One region of the Bradyrhizobium sp. AZCC 2262 genome, then DNA from elsewhere that is predicted to be linked to it. Evidence: predicted binding sites of a transcription regulator. Region 1 holds the regulator's gene; each other region holds the start of a gene.
The links. The regulator LexA, encoded in region 1, represses DNA repair genes until DNA is damaged. The targets are predictions, from matches to a motif close to TGTTCNNNNTGTGTTCNG.
Positions count from the first base shown of each region.

Region 2: a site for LexA is predicted at 1,652-1,669, ahead of V1283_RS44325 (ribonuclease T2). Genes of this name have one in related genera too.
Region 3: a site for LexA is predicted at 1,856-1,873, ahead of V1283_RS40805 (DNA recombination protein RmuC). Genes of this name have one in related genera too.
Region 4: a site for LexA is predicted at 1,493-1,510, ahead of V1283_RS15205 (single-stranded DNA-binding protein). Genes of this name have one in related genera too.

Region 1 covers NZ_JAZHRT010000001.1:3,923,838-3,927,643, forward strand. Annotated here, with positions in the region: gene V1283_RS18700 (HAD-IA family hydrolase) at 42-665, shown strand; gene V1283_RS18705 (molybdopterin molybdotransferase MoeA) at 779-1,990, shown strand; gene lexA (transcriptional repressor LexA) at 2,204-2,905, shown strand; gene V1283_RS18715 (hypothetical protein) at 3,129-3,545, shown strand; gene V1283_RS18720 (hypothetical protein) at 3,583-3,806, shown strand, end outside.
Region 2 covers NZ_JAZHRT010000001.1:9,438,196-9,442,001, forward strand. Annotated here, with positions in the region: gene V1283_RS44320 (calcium-binding protein) at 1-772, shown strand, start outside; gene V1283_RS44325 (ribonuclease T2) at 929-1,609, opposite strand; gene V1283_RS44330 (hypothetical protein) at 1,732-2,193, opposite strand; gene V1283_RS44335 (hypothetical protein) at 2,361-2,666, shown strand; gene V1283_RS44340 (DUF3617 domain-containing protein) at 2,773-3,321, shown strand; gene V1283_RS44345 (ATP-binding protein) at 3,419-3,806, opposite strand, start outside.
Region 3 covers NZ_JAZHRT010000001.1:8,698,225-8,702,030, forward strand. Annotated here, with positions in the region: gene V1283_RS40795 (AmpG family muropeptide MFS transporter) at 1-63, opposite strand, end outside; gene V1283_RS40800 (GIY-YIG nuclease family protein) at 247-546, opposite strand; gene V1283_RS40805 (DNA recombination protein RmuC) at 616-1,824, opposite strand; gene def (peptide deformylase) at 1,996-2,523, shown strand; gene fmt (methionyl-tRNA formyltransferase) at 2,662-3,594, shown strand; gene truA (tRNA pseudouridine(38-40) synthase TruA) at 3,594-3,806, shown strand, end outside.
Region 4 covers NZ_JAZHRT010000001.1:3,219,890-3,223,695, forward strand. Annotated here, with positions in the region: gene V1283_RS15195 (outer membrane protein) at 1-201, opposite strand, end outside; gene V1283_RS15200 (outer membrane protein) at 432-1,181, opposite strand; gene V1283_RS15205 (single-stranded DNA-binding protein) at 1,738-2,229, shown strand; gene V1283_RS15210 (DUF2306 domain-containing protein) at 2,526-2,924, shown strand; gene gyrA (DNA gyrase subunit A) at 3,129-3,806, shown strand, end outside.

The DNA of each region.
Region 1 (3,806 bases):
AGCCCGTTGCCCATGCCTGACCAGTTTTGTAAACGATTGCCATGAAAGTGCCGCCCCCCTCCTCCGTCGACGTGTTGCTGTTCGACCTCGGCCGTGTCGTGCTCGATATCAGTTTCGATTCCGTGATGGTGAACTGGGCAGGGCACGCGGGCTGCGAGCCTGCCGACCTCGCCGGGCGCTTTGTCGTCAACGACAGTTTCAAGCATCACGAGACCGGCCGTATCGACGACGCGGCGTTCTTTGCGGGCCTGCGCCAGTCCCTCGACATCGGCCTCACCGACGCGCAGTTCCTGGAAGGCTGGAACGCGATCTTCACCGGCGAGATGCCCGGTATTGCGCCGCTGCTGGCAAGCGCCGCCAAACGCATGCCGCTCTATGCGTTTTCCAACACCAATCCGGCCCATGTCGCGCATTTCTCGCAGGCCTATGCCGACGTACTCAGCCATTTCCGCCAGATATTCCTGTCCTCGAGCATCGGTTTGCGCAAACCCGACGCGGAGGCCTATGATCATGTGGTAAAGGCGATCGGCGTGCCGGCGTCGCGGATCCTGTTCTTCGACGACTCGGCCGCCAATATCGAAGGTGCGCGGGCGCGCGGCCTTTGTGCCATCCACGTGACATCGACGGATGACGTGGCAAGGGCACTGACCGCACTTGAAGTTTAGAGCGCGATGACGTTGCTTCGAACCGTCATCCCGCTCTATCCCTTTGATTTGAGCATAATCTATTCGGAAAACCGGTGTCCACCTTTCCGGATCATGCTCCTGGAGGTCTGCCCGTGGCCTTGATGCCTGTCGCCGATGCGCTTGCTGCGATCCTTGCCGGCGCGGTCCCCCTGCCCGAGGAAATGATCGCGCTCGACGATGCCTTTCATCGCGTGCTGGCGCGCGACGTCGCGGCACGGCGGACGCAGCCGCCGCAGGCGATGTCGGCGATGGACGGCTACGCGGTGCGCGCGGCGGATTCCCCCGATCTCTCGGTGCGGCTGAAGGTGATCGGCGAGGTCGCCGCCGGCCGCCCGTTCGAGCGGAAGGTAGGCCGAGGCGAAGCGGTGCGGATCTTCACCGGCGGCGTGATCCCTGATGGCGCCGACGCCGTCATCATCCAGGAGGATACCGGCGTCGACGGCGATCAGATCACCATCACGGAAGCCGCCGTTGCGGGGCGGCATATCCGGCCCGCCGGCGTCGATTTCCGCGAGGGCGATGTTTTGCTCAATCGCGGACGCCGCCTCGCCGACCGCGATCTGTCGCTCGCCGCCGGCATGAACTATCCGGAGCTTGCGGTGCACCGCCGCCCGAAAGTCGCGGTCCTCGGCACCGGCGACGAGTTGGTGATGCCGGGCGAGATCCCCGGCCCTGGCCAGATCGTCTATTCCAACGGCTACGGCTTGCGGGCGCTGGCGCGCGCCGAGGGCGCCGAGGTCGTCGATCTCGGAATCGCCGCCGACACGGTCCCCGCCACCACGCAAGGCATCCGCCGTGCGCGCGAGGCGGACGCGGATATCCTGATCACCATGGGCGGCGCCTCGGTCGGCGACCACGACCTCGTCAAACAGTCGCTGGAGGCCGAGGGCACGACCATGGCGTTCTGGCGCATAGCCATGCGGCCCGGCAAGCCGATGATGCATGGCAGGCTCGGCACGATGCGCGTGATCGGCCTGCCCGGCAATCCCGTCTCTTCCTATGTCTGCGGTTTCCTGTTTCTGGTCCCGTTGATTCGTGCGCTGTCGGGCCGCGACACAATCCATCACCGGCGCGAAAGCGCCCTGTTGGGGCGCGATCTCGCCGCCAACGACCAGCGCGAAGACTATCTTCGCGCACGCCTCGAAGCGCGCGAGGACGGCACGCTGATCGCGGTGCCGGTGAATCTCCAGGATTCATCGCTGCTCGGGAATCTCGCTGCGGCACGGGCACTTGTGATACGTCCGCCGTTCGCGCCGGCTGCCGCAAAGGGTTCGCCTTGCGAGCTGCTCCGGCTGCCGGAATGACGTCCTGAGCGTGCCTGTAAAGGTGGTCTTGGGCCGAAGCCGCGACGCGTTCACCTGAAATTAAGTGGTTGCGGAACACATATCGAACATATAGTGTCCGTTCATGATTTGTTTCGACTGCTAGTGTCTATGACTGGGAGTTTTGGGGACTCTCGTGATGGACCCCAGAGATTCGGGACCGAAAGATTTGTGCCAACCGGGGGAATGCTCGCGATGCTTACGCGCAAACAGTACGAACTTCTGCGTTTCATTAATGAACGGCTGAAAGAGGCCGGCGTACCGCCCTCCTTCGACGAGATGAAGGATGCGCTCGACCTGCGCTCGAAATCCGGAATCCACCGCCTGATTACGGCGCTGGAAGAGCGCGGCTTCATCCGCCGCCTGCCCAACCGCGCCCGCGCCATCGAAGTCATCAAGCTGCCGGAGCTGGCAGCCGCCGGCAACGGCCGCCGCGGCTTCACGCCGAGCGTCATCGAAGGCACGCTCGGCAAGCGCACGGTGAGCGCGCCGACTACCGAGGACGATGGCAATCGCCCGGTCGCCGTCCCCGTGATGGGCCGGATCGCCGCCGGTACGCCGATCGAGGCGCTGCAGACCCGCAGCCACACCATCAGCGTGCCGCCTGACATGCTCGGCTCCGGCGAGCACTACGCGCTCGAAGTGCGCGGCGATTCCATGATCGACGCCGGCATTCTCGACGGCGACATGGCGCTGATCCAGCGCAATGAGACCGCCGACACCGGCGACATCGTGGTGGCGCTGATCGACGAGGAGGAAGCCACGCTAAAGCGCTTCCGCCGCCGCGGCGCCTCGATCGCGCTGGAGCCCGCCAATGCTGCCTACGAAGTCCGCATCCTGCCGCCGAACCGGGTCCGGATTCAGGGCAAATTGATCGGGCTTTACCGCAAATACTGACCGGCTGGCTTTGCGGACACGACTGCGACGCCCCGGCCTTCGGCGAGGGTTTTTTGTGCGCGCCTGGAACCAAGCCGCGTTAGCGCGTTTGTGATTTAGACGTAGTGCGCCAGTCGCAGAATTGCCCAGAAGCAAGAAAACGCTGTGCGCCAAGTCAGCTCTGATAGAGGCCGGTGCCTCCTTCCAGACACGGGTCCGCTATCTCAAACGAGGGAGCCATCCGATGTGTGACTATAGCCTGCATGCGGTGAAGACGCGGCCTGCCCAGGTCGGCGAGACGCTGATCACCACGACATTCCGCGGTACATCGACCCGCGGCTTTGCGTCGGAACGCGAGCCGGCAGTGGCGGTCTGCATGCTTCCCGGCACCGAACTGGCGTTCGCCCAGGACGTCCGATACGACAACCGGTGGATCTGGACGCGAACCACCGACTGGCGGGTCGCCAAGTTCAACCAGATCGAGCCCGAAGTGTCCGATCGCCACCATGACGCGATCGAATTTCCCGACGGAAGCCATGTGCTGGTGACGCAGCTTTGCGAAGGCCAGCGCGCGACCGTGCTGCAATTGCCTGTGACCGAGGGCGAACGTGCGGCGAAGGTGACGGAAGCGCCACCGGCCGAATCCATCGTGACCGGTTAGACGACGCGCTTGATCCGCCGGTTTATGCCGGCGGATCATGCTGATATGGTTTTGTGAGAAACTCGGCACCGAGGGGCGGTCGGTGGTCAACAAAGTCACATGGCAAAGAGCCGGTCGCGTCACGGAACCCGGACGGTACATGTTCCGGTACGGCTGGCTCACCATCACGGCCGAAGATCTCGCGATCTGGCGGCAATTCCCCGAGGCGTCGTTCACGCTGGTCAACCTGCCGTCGACCCCCGACGCGCCCGAGGAATTCCA
Region 2 (3,806 bases), 5.5 Mb from region 1:
GATCGATGTCGATGGCCGGGCCAACGTCGTCGCCGGCGAGGGTGACGATTTCGTCAGGACCTATGGCCATTCGACCGTGGATGGCGGCGCCGGCAATGATTTTGTCAGCACGTATGATCATTCGACGGTAACCGGCGGTGACGGCGATGACCACATCTACACCTATGGGTATTCGAGCGTTTCGGGTGGCAACGGCAACGACAGGCTCAAAACCTACGGCAATTCCACCCTTGACGGCGGCGCCGGCGACGACAGCCTCAGTGCCTACGATCACGCCAACCTGAGCGGCGGCGCGGGCAACGATTTCATCGACGCCTATGACCATGCGGTTGTCGACGCCGGTACCGGTGACGACACCGTCCGCACATACTCGCATGCGACCGTGTCGGCCGGCGACGGCGATGACCACGTTCGGACCTATGATAATTCTGTCGTCGATGGGGGCGCTGGCAACGATATGATCCAGGTCGGCGGATCTTCGACCGTGACGGGCGGCGCCGGTGACGATTACATCAAGGTAACGGGTGATAATTCCACGATCAATTTTGCCAAGGGTGATGGCAACGATGTCGTTCGGCTCGACAACGGCAGCGACAGCGTTGATTTCTCGATCAGTGGTTATTCGCTGAATGATGTTGTCATCACCCAGCAGTACGGCAGGGCCACTGTAAACTTCAAGGGCTCGAACGATTCCCTCGTTTTCGATCTCGGCAGCAATGGATCGGCACGACTGAGCTTCGCCGATCATAGCAGCGTGGACATTCGCGCCTGACGCAGCGCCGGCGTAGAAGGGTCCCGGCCATCCACGTACCTTGCAGACGACAATAGGCCGTGGATGACCGGGGACGCAGACAACTCTGGGCAGTCTGCGCAAAGGCGGGCAACCATGCTTTGGGTATATTGCCCTTGGCATGGCGGAAGCGGATCTTCAGCCGCCGCGCACCGGCGGCATCACCACGTCGTCACGGCGGCAGGCGCGGCGGTCGAGTTCCTCGCAGGCGCGGAATTGCATGTCCTTGCTCAGGCAGATCCGTACCTCGCTGAGGCGCCGGCTGGAGCAGGTCACCGAAATCGCCGAGCTGCTCAAGCCCGGATTGACCTTGATGAAGGCCGCTTCGAGATCAGCCGGGGCGATGGTCTTCTGTTCCGACAATTGCAGGAATTCCTCGGGGATCTTCACCGCCGCGCGCGCCTTGCGGACGCTCTCGAAATAGGCCCGCGCGCCAAGCCCCGAACAGGTGCCGTGCTTGTCCCACTCGTTGAAGATCAGGCCGGGCGCCGGCATCAGGTCCAGCATCGAGGTCATGATGTTGCGATCGAGCCGCGGCGACGGCCGCTGGCAATATTCGGGAAAGCCGCGCTCATATTGCGGCCACAGGCCGTGAACGACGAAGGAATAGGGCCGTTCGCACTGGACTTGCGAGCGTCCGCTATTGCCGCGCTCGGCCGACGCCTCGCAGAACGAGGGCGACCACGAAAGGGCAAGGACATAAAAATCGAACTCGCCCGGCGTGTTCTGCCGGCGGTCCTGGGCGGACGCCATCCCGGCGGAGACGACAGCAAGCGCCAGCGAAATCAGAAGCCGCGAAATAATAACGGATCGGTGCATCGAACGCCCCTCTACTCGACTACCGGGAGCCTAGCAGGGAGACGGAACATTTCAAGAACAAAATTAAGCGACCGCGAAAGCCCGGCGTGGAGGGTAGGTTCAATCGGCGCGGACTGAGCGAATCAGGGCCTGGCTGCCCGGCAGCCGGGGCTATAGGCCCAGTTGCGGTCAAGCCCGGTCACGCACCATTCGACGCCCTGTCCGAAGCCGGCAAAGCCGCCATCCTCGATGATCGAGAAGTGCACGGTACGCATCTTGCCGTCGCTCAGCATCACGTCTCCGCTGCAATAGCGGCGCGGAATGTTGTCGGACTGCCAGGGCCGGAACGCGGTTTCGTGGATCCGGCTATAGGCCGTGATCGTCAGCGCCGAATTCCAGAACTTGCCTTCCTTTTCCTGGAACTGCGATGTGATCGTCGACAGCGCCCGCTCGCATTCGGCGACGCGGCCATCATACTTCGGGCCGAACAGGCCGAAATTCAGCTCCAACGGATTGGCGGCCTGGGCGGCATGGCTGGAGACCAGCAGGGCGACCGCCGCCGCCATCGGGCCGAGTGCTCTCAAGGATTTGAACAGGTTGCGCATGGGGAATCCGCCAGTAAATCAACGCAAGGGACGGTGCCGCGAAGCCCCGACAAGGTCAAGTGCAGCGCGGCAACACCTGACAGCCAAGTCCGCCTCGTGATGCAACCCATTCTTTCCATGGCCTTCGGCGCACACTATGGTGGGCTTCGAGCGAAACGGAGTCTGCGATGCGAAGAATTGTGGCCGCGAGCCTGATTGCCATGGGCGGAATGCTGGCGGGCGCGCCGGCGCAGGCGCAGTGGTTGGACATCGACACGGTGCCGGCGTTCAAGGGCAACGACACCGGCGGCATCGTCGCCTATACGCTCGCGACGCAGGCTGATGCCCGCCAGCTCGCCGTCGACCACTGCGCCCGCTACGGCAAGGTGGTGAAATTCCTCGGCGTGCAGCCATACTACGGCGGCTACGTTTCCTTTGCCTGCCGCTGGGTGCCCTATGGCGCCGCCGAGCGGCCGCTGCGCACGCTTTACTGAGCGTAGCCGCTACCCTGGTTTTCCGGCTGGACATGTTTTTGCCACGCGAGGCGTGTGTTCACTTCGCGCGCCACGATGTTGTGGAAGAAACCAGGGGAGCTCACCCATGAGACGACTGCTTCTTGTGTCTTGTTCGGCCGTTGGTCTGCTTGCCCTGTTGCCGGTCAGCGGCGCCGTCGCCGTGGAGTTGCCGATCCGCAAGGCCGGACTGTGGGAGATGAAGGTGCTGAGCACAGGCGCGCCATCACCTGAGATGACGATGCAGCAATGCACCGACGAGACCACCGACAAGGACATGAGCACCGCGTTCTCGCCGATGGCCAAGGAGATGTGCTCGAAGCAGGATATCCAGAAGACGTCAGCAGGCTATGTCACCGATTCCGTCTGCGGCATCGCCGGCATGACGATCAAGTCGCATGCCGAGATTACCGGCGACTTCAATTCCGCCTACAGCGTGAAATCGACCTCGCACAGCGAAGGCGGCGCGGCCGGCGCGGGGCGCGACAGAACCACGACGATCGAGGCCAAATGGCTCGGCGCCTGCAAGCCCGACCAGAAGGTCGGCGACATCATGATGCCCGGCGGCATGAAGATGAACATCAAGGACATGGAAAAGCTGAAGGCGCTGATTCCGAAGGCACCGGCGAAGCAGTAATCCAGAGCGGATCGGGACCCGCCGTTGGCTTCGGTGGTACGCCGCAGGGTCCCGACACAAAATATCGAAAACAACCCCATGCAAAGTAGGCTGGGACCTACACCGGCACCCTTACTGCCGCGCGCAAGCCGCCCATCGGGCTGTCGCCGAGCGTGATGTCGCCGCCATGCGAGCGGGCGATGTCGCGGGCGATGGCGAGCCCCAGGCCGGTGCCGCCTTCGTCCTGGTTGCGGGCATCGTCGAGCCGCAGGAACGGCTTGAACACTTCCTCGCGCATGTTGGCAGGAATGCCCGGGCCATCGTCATCGACCGTCACCGTCAGGTAGCGGTGATCGCGGTGGCCGGTGATCGAAACCGTGCTGGCGTGTCGCGCCGCGTTGGAGACGAGGTTGGCGATACAGCGCTTGAACGAGGCCGGCTTCACCGTCACGACGGGCAGGCCACGGAACACCACGGTCGCGGTATGGCCGTGGCGCTCGGCGTCG
Region 3 (3,806 bases), 4.8 Mb from region 1:
GTCACGCCAGGAAGGTGAGGGGGGCGGCGTGGCTGATGCTGGGGCGGCGTCAGGTGCTGTCATGAAGAGGTGTTAGCAGAGATTCGGGCCGCAGAAAGACAGTTATCTCCACCCAACGGCTGTCATCGTCCGCGAAGGCGGACGATCCAGTATTCCGCGAAGTCCGTGATTAGCAGTGACGCCTCGGAATACTGGATACCCGCCTTCGCGGGTATGACAGCGGAAACTGGCATGTGCCCGGGAAAGTCAGCCGCCTGCTATGCCCGGATAAAGATCGTCCCAATTCGGATTGAGCTCTTCGATCAGTCGGATTTTCCAAGCTCGATTCCATTTCTTTAGTCGTTTCTCGCGAACTATCGCATTCTCAATATCATCGAACTGTTCGAAATAGACCAGTTTGTGAACGCCATATCGCTTCGTGAAGCCTTTCATGAGTTCGAGACGATGCTCACCAACCCGTCGGATGAGGTCATTCGTCACGCCGATGTAAAGTGTGCCGCCGATGCGGCTGGCGAGAATGTAGACGTAGTAGCTGCGTGCTCCCATCTGCCGTCTCTGGAATACTGGGTCGCCCGGTCAAGCCGGGCGATTTTTGTCGCTGCAGCCCAAGAAATACTACTCCCCCGCCTGCAGCTTGCGCGGGGCGGGGAACAGTTCGGCCGTCTCACTCTTGACGAAGCGCGGCACTTCCACCGGCGCATCGGTCTTGCTGAAATCGAGTTCCTCGATTCGCCCGGCGCGCTTCTCGATCTTGTCGGCGGAAATCAATATCTGCCGAACGTCCTCGTTGACGTCGCCAAAATGCTTCTGCAGCTTCAGCACGCGCTCGCGCAGGCGCCCCAGATCGTCGCCGAGGTTGAGCACCTCGGTGCGGATCTGGTCGGCGGCATCGCGCATGCGCGCGTCTTTCAAAATCTGCTGCATCACCTGGATCGCCAGCATCAAGAGCGAGGGCGACACCAGCACGACGCGGGCGCGGTAGGCCTTCTGGATCACGTCGTCAAAACCGTCGTGGATTTCGGCATAGACCGATTCCGACGGCACGAACATCAGCGCGGTATCCTGGGTCTCGCCGGTGATCAGATATTTCTCGGCGATATCGTTGACGTGTTTCATCACGTCGTTGCGCAGGCGCTGGGTGGCGAATTTGCGCTCCTCGTCGCTGCGCGCGTCGTGCAGCGCGGTCATCGCTTCCAGCGGAAATTTCGCGTCGATGCAAAGCGGGCGCTGGTCGGGCAGGAACACCACGCAATCCGGCCGCTTGCCTGATGAGAGCGTATACTGGAACTCGTAGGAGCCCTGCGGCATGCCGTCCTGCACGATCGCTTCCATCCGCGCCTGGCCGAACGCGCCGCGCGACTGCTTGTTGGCGAGCACGTCGCGCAACGTGGTCACTTGAGACGTCAGGTCGGTGAGGTTCTTGTGCGCGTTGTCGATGATGCCAAGCCGCTCGTGCAGCACACGCAGGCTGTCCATGGTGTGGCGCGTGGTCGCTTCCATCGACTGGCCGACGCGGTGCGTCACCGAATCCAGCCGCTCGTTGACCGCGCGCGCCATCTCGGCCTGGCGGCCGGCCAGCGATTGGGCCATGGCGTCCACCCGGCCGGTCGACTCACTCTGCGCCCGCAGCATCTCGCTCAAGCGCTCTTCCAACTCGTCGGCGCGGATCGCCTGCGCCATCGCCAGTTCCGCACCCCGGCGGCCGGAGCGGGCAATGACGATGGCAATCGTCAGCAGCAGCAGCAAAGCGAGCACGCCAAAACCTGCCAGCGCCTCGCCGACGTGAATCGGCAGATCGCCGACGATGAAGAGAATTTCATTCATGCCCGACTTGTAGCCCGATTCGCCGGCTTTCGCGAACGAAGAGGGAACATTTATGGTAAATGAGGGATTAATTTTCGTGGTTAACGCCGCCTTAAAAATCATGGTTAAGGCCGCCTTAACGGAGGCCCCGGCGCATTGACCGCGACAAATCAGCAGCTTAAATCGCGCGCTATGGCCTTAAGAGAAATCATCATCCTGCCGGACAAGCAATTGCGGCTTGTCTCCAAGCCCGTCGAGAAGGTGACGACGGAGATCCGCAAGCTCGCCGACGATATGTTCGAGACCATGTACGACGCGCCCGGCATTGGGCTCGCGGCGATCCAGGTCGCGCAGCCCTTGCGGCTGATCACCATGGACCTCGCCAAGAAGGACGAGAACGGCGAGACCAAGCCGAGGCCGCGGGTGTTCATCAATCCGGAAATCATCTCCTCGTCCGAGGAATTGTCGGTCTACGAAGAAGGCTGCCTTTCGATCCCCGAATATTACGAGGAGGTCGAGCGCCCGGCGCAGGTTCGCATCCGCTTCACCGATCTCGACGGCAAGGTGCACGAAGAGGACGCCGACGGCCTGTTCGCCACCTGCATCCAGCACGAGATCGACCACCTCAACGGCGTGCTGTTCGTGGACTATCTGTCGAAGCTGAAGCGCGACCGCGTGATGAAGAAATTTACCAAGGCCGCCAAGCGCGCGGCGGAGTAATTCGCGATTCTCTCAGCCGTCATGGCCGGGCTCGTCCCGGCCATCCACGTCCTTCGCGCCAGGAAGGAAGAACGTGGATACCCGGGACAAGCCCGGGCATGACGGATAGACCTAGCTCAGAACGGGTTCGTCCGCGCCATGTCCCTCCGCCTGATCTTCATGGGCACGCCCGATTTCGCGGTGCCGACGCTGCTGGAACTCGTCGCCCACGGCCACGAGGTCGTGGCCGTCTACACCCGCGCGCCGAAGCCGGCGGGGCGCGGCATGAAGCTGCAGCCGACGCCAGTCGAACAGGAAGCGCGGCGGCTCGGGATTCCCGTGCTGACGCCGACGACGCTGAAGACCCCGGAAGCGCTCGACGAATTTCGCGCGCACCATGCCGATGCGGCCGTCGTCGTCGCCTACGGCATGATCCTGCCGCAGGCCATCCTCGATGCGCCACCGCTCGGCTGCTTCAACCTGCATGCCTCGCTGCTGCCGCGCTGGCGTGGCGCCGCGCCGATCAACCGCGCGATCATGGCAGGTGATGCCGAGAGCGGCGTGATGGTGATGAAGATGGATATAGGCCTCGACACCGGCGATGTCGCGATGGCCGAGCGGCTGGCGATCACGGACACCATGACCGCCGCCGATCTGCATGATGCGCTGGCGCCGCTCGGCGCCGACTTGATGGTGCGCGCGATGGGTGGGCTCGCTCGCGGCGGGCTGCAACTCCAGAAACAGAGCGAAGACGGCGTCACCTACGCGGCCAAGATCGAGAAGGCCGAAGCGCGGATCGACTGGACGCGGCCCGCGCGCGAAGTGCTGCGGCACATTCACGGGCTGTCACCGTTTCCCGGCGCCTGGTGCGAGCTGCCGGCGGAAGCGGAACCGGTACGCCTCAAGATATTGCGCTGTGAGCTCGTCAACGGCTCGGGTGCGCCCGGCGACGTGCTTGACGACAATCTTGCCATCGCCTGCGGCGACCGCGCCATTCGTATCATCGAGCTGCAGCGCGCCGGCAAGGCGCCGATGAAGGCCGCGGAATTCCTGCGTGGCACGGCACTGAAGCCTCCCGCGCGGCTAAACTGATGCCCCGCTACAAACTCATCATCGAATATGACGGCACGCCGTTCTCGGGCTGGCAGATCCAGGACAACGCGCCGACCGTGCAGAGCGCGCTGGAGACGGCGGTAAAGGCGATCTGCGGCGAGGACGTGCGCGTCCATGGCTCGGGGCGCACCGATGCCGGGGTGCATGCGCTGGCGCAGGTCGCGCATTGCGATATCGAAAAGCCGTTTCCG
Region 4 (3,806 bases), 700 kb from region 1:
GCCCCCGCTAAGCGTGCCCAGGCCGTCGGAGTTTTCCTGGGCGTAGCCGCCCATCGCGCCGATGTAGAACCCGCTCCAGTTATTGATCGCAACTGCCATCGGCGGCGCCTTGGTATAGGGCCGTGCAGCCAGATCTGCGGCGGCCGCAGGGGCGATCCCAAGCGCGATAAGAGCGGTCGTCGTCAGCAGAATTTTCTTCACGTTCTTCTTCCTTCCTTCGGGATTTCCAACGCAACTATGCGCGTAGTCAATTTGAGGTTGCTTGCGCATATAGCGTGAAGTCATCGCATAAGGCTGTCGCCGAAAAACCACATCCGCGGCAAAAGATAGGTAATCTGCAACCGCAGCGGGTGCGCGTAATCCTGCGGTACAACCAAACAAAAAGGCCGGCGTTGAGCCGGCCTTTCCGTATTCCGTTTGCTGTGTCGCGATCAGTACTTCGCGATGACCGGGCCACCCCAGCGGTAGTTGACGCGAACCGTGACGAGGTCGACGTCCTGACGGATGCGATCGGCGGCGAAGAAGCCGCCACCCACCGGAGAGATGAAGGTGTAGGTGCGGTCCTGCATGAACAGGTGGTCGTATTCGATGGCGGCCGACCAGTTCGGAGCGAAGCCGTATTCGAGGCCGACACCGACCACGCCACCCCAGCGGGTGTCATCACCGGTGGTGCCGGTGACGATGCCCGTGGGAATATCGACGATGCGGAAACGATCCGCGGTGACGGCCGCGCCGCCCTTGACGTAGAACAGAACGTTGTTGGCGGCCCAACCGACCTGGCCGGTAATCAGGCCGAATGCATCGATCTTCGATTCGTTCCTGGAGCCGAGGAAGAGCGTGCTCGCGTTGCTGCCCCTGAAGTCCGCCCAGTTGCCCTGGCCTTCAATACCGAACACCCAGGTGCCGGTCTGCCAGCGATAACCGATCTGACCACCGGCGGTGCCGCCGGTCGCGTCATGGCAACCCTCACCGCCGATAAAGAGAGCAGGCGCCACCGAATCCCAGCACTTGCGGCTCGAACCCCAACCACCGTTGGCGCCGATATAGAAGCCGCTCCAGTCGTACACGACGGCGATCGGTGTCGGCGGGGCCTTGACGTAAGGACGCGCCGCGAGGTCGGCAGCCGCCGCTGGTGCCGCGAACGCGATGAGAGCAACCGTACCTAACAGAAACTTCTTCATCCTCTATCTCCAGCTCTTGCCCGCTTCCGTTGGTCCCGAAGCGTTGCCGTGATGACGCGAGCGCCCGCGCCGGTAGGTAATTTTATAGCGTGACTCGCTCAAAAATTGCGTCTCCAAATTGCAACACTTGTGACCCAAAATATGGAGTCAAGCTCATGATATACTTACGTTATTCACGCTAGCGGGCGGAACTTTCAGTTCCATTTTGTCATTTTCTGGGCTCGATTGTGGCGAACTGAGGTCGCCATATAGTTGAATGGCGAGTCGGCCCCGAGACGACCCCCAGTCGACCCCATAGCGACGTGAGATTCCGGAACAAAGCTGGAACACCTGCAGGGGCGATGCTATATGTGGATAACCGCAGACTTGCCGAGGGATCGCTAAGTCGGCGGGCTTTGCGAGCGTATAGGGTCGTTTCAGATGTCCTGATGCGGACGCAGCGAGCGGACAAGGCGACAGGTCAAGAAACTGGCGACAGGTCAGGAATTGAAGGCGGCCGGCACTTGGCGGGCTCGACCAGTGATTTTTGCCCGGCGATATCGAGTGGAGAGCGGCGATGGCGGGAAGCGTAAACAAGGTGATTCTGGTCGGCAACCTCGGCAAGGATCCTGAAATCCGGCGGACACAGGACGGGCGGCCGATTGCCAATCTGAGCATCGCGACGTCGGAAACCTGGCGCGACAAGGGCACCGGCGAGCGCAAGGAAAAGACCGAGTGGCACCGCGTCGTGATCTTCAACGAGGGACTCTGCAAGGTCGCCGAGCAATATCTGAAGAAGGGCGCCAAGGTTTACATCGAGGGCGCGCTGCAGACCCGCAAATGGACCGACCAGAGCGGCGTCGAGAAATACTCGACCGAAGTCGTGCTGCAGGGCTTCAACTCGACCCTGACCATGCTGGACGGCCGCAGCGGCGGCGGTGGTGGCAGCTTCGGCTCCGACGATGCCGGCGATTTCGGCTCCAGCAGTCCGGCCAGTTCGGCGCCGCGGCGGGCCGTGGCCGCCGGCGGTGGCCGCAACAGCGACATGGACGACGACATCCCGTTCTAAGCTGGAAGCCTGATCAATTGCCACGCAAGGTGACGCGTCCTCAGGGCAGGCGTCGCTCCGCAGCAAGGCAGTGGGGGCGCATGCGCCCGCGCTTCCAAGGCATTAGCGGCATTCCGTAAAAGCCAAACCCTCTGCTCCCGTTGCGATTTGCGGCCCGCCCGCCATCGGGACGGAAGCTTCGATCTCGACTTAACTTGACAACGTCAAGATTGAACTTGACGGTGGAAAGATTGATGTGAATACTCCTTACATGAGACCGGGCTGCTGGCTTGGTCGAATGAACGCGGGAGTTTCAAATGTCGCTTGCGCCGTTGCTCAATGCCGCTCCTGCAATACCCCTTCATGCCTTTGCGGCGATGGCCGCCTTCGCGCTTGGCGTGGTGCAGCTCGCAGCTCCAAAGGGGACGCTGCCGCACCGGACGATCGGCTGGATCTGGGTCGGCCTGATGGCCACCGTCGCCGCCAGTTCGCTCTGGATCCACGAGATCAGGCTGTTCGGCCCGTGGAGCCCGATCCATCTGCTCTCGATCTACGTTCTGATCATGCTGCCGATCGCCGTTATCGCCGCACGCCGCCATAATGTACGGCGCCATCGCCTGGCGATGATCGGCATGTTCACGGGCGGGTTGGTCATCGCCGGCCTGTTCACCTTCCTGCCGGGGAGGATCATGCATGCCGCGGTTTTCGGCCAATAGGCGGACGAGCGAAAACGCCGTTTTGGGCGCTGCCTTTCCGGTCCCAAAATGGCGGTTCCAGCAAGGCTCGCGAGTGACGCCTTCAATCCCGGTAAGTCCATGAAAAAACGAGCGGAAAAACAGCGCGTCCGGAGCGCTTCGGGGTGGTTATCGGACCCCCGATGCGCTATATGATTCTCAGCTGAGAACTGACCGGATTCCCCTTTGTCTGACCCTGAAGATAACAAGCCCGGCGAGCCGCCGGAGCCCTCCGATATCCGTCCCGTTTCCATCCTCGACGAGATGAAACGCTCCTACCTCGATTATGCCATGAGCGTGATCGTGGCACGCGCGCTGCCGGACGCGCGCGACGGGTTGAAGCCCGTGCATCGCCGCATTCTCTACGCGATGCATGAGAACGGTTTTGAGTGGAACAAGTCGTACAACAAGTCGGCGCGTACCGTCGGCGACGTCATCGGTAAATACCATCCCCACGGCGATCAGTCGGTCTATGACGCGCTGGTGCGTCTGGCGCAGGATTTCTCCATGCGCGTGCCGCTGATCGACGGCCAGGGCAATTTCGGCTCGGTGGACGGCGATACGGCGGCCGCCATGCGGTACACCGAATCCCGGCTGACCAAGATCGCGCAGACGCTGCTCGACGATATCGACAAGGACACCGTCGATTTCCAGGCCAATTACGACAGCCGCGACCGCGAACCGACGGTGCTGCCGGCGAAATTCCCGAACCTTCTTGTCAACGGCGCCGGCGGCATCGCCGTCGGCATGGCGACCAACATCCCCCCGCACAATCTCGGCGAAGTCATCGATGCCTGCGTGGCGCTGATCGACAATCCGGCGCTTACGATCGACGACCTCATCAACATCGTGCCGGGACCGGAT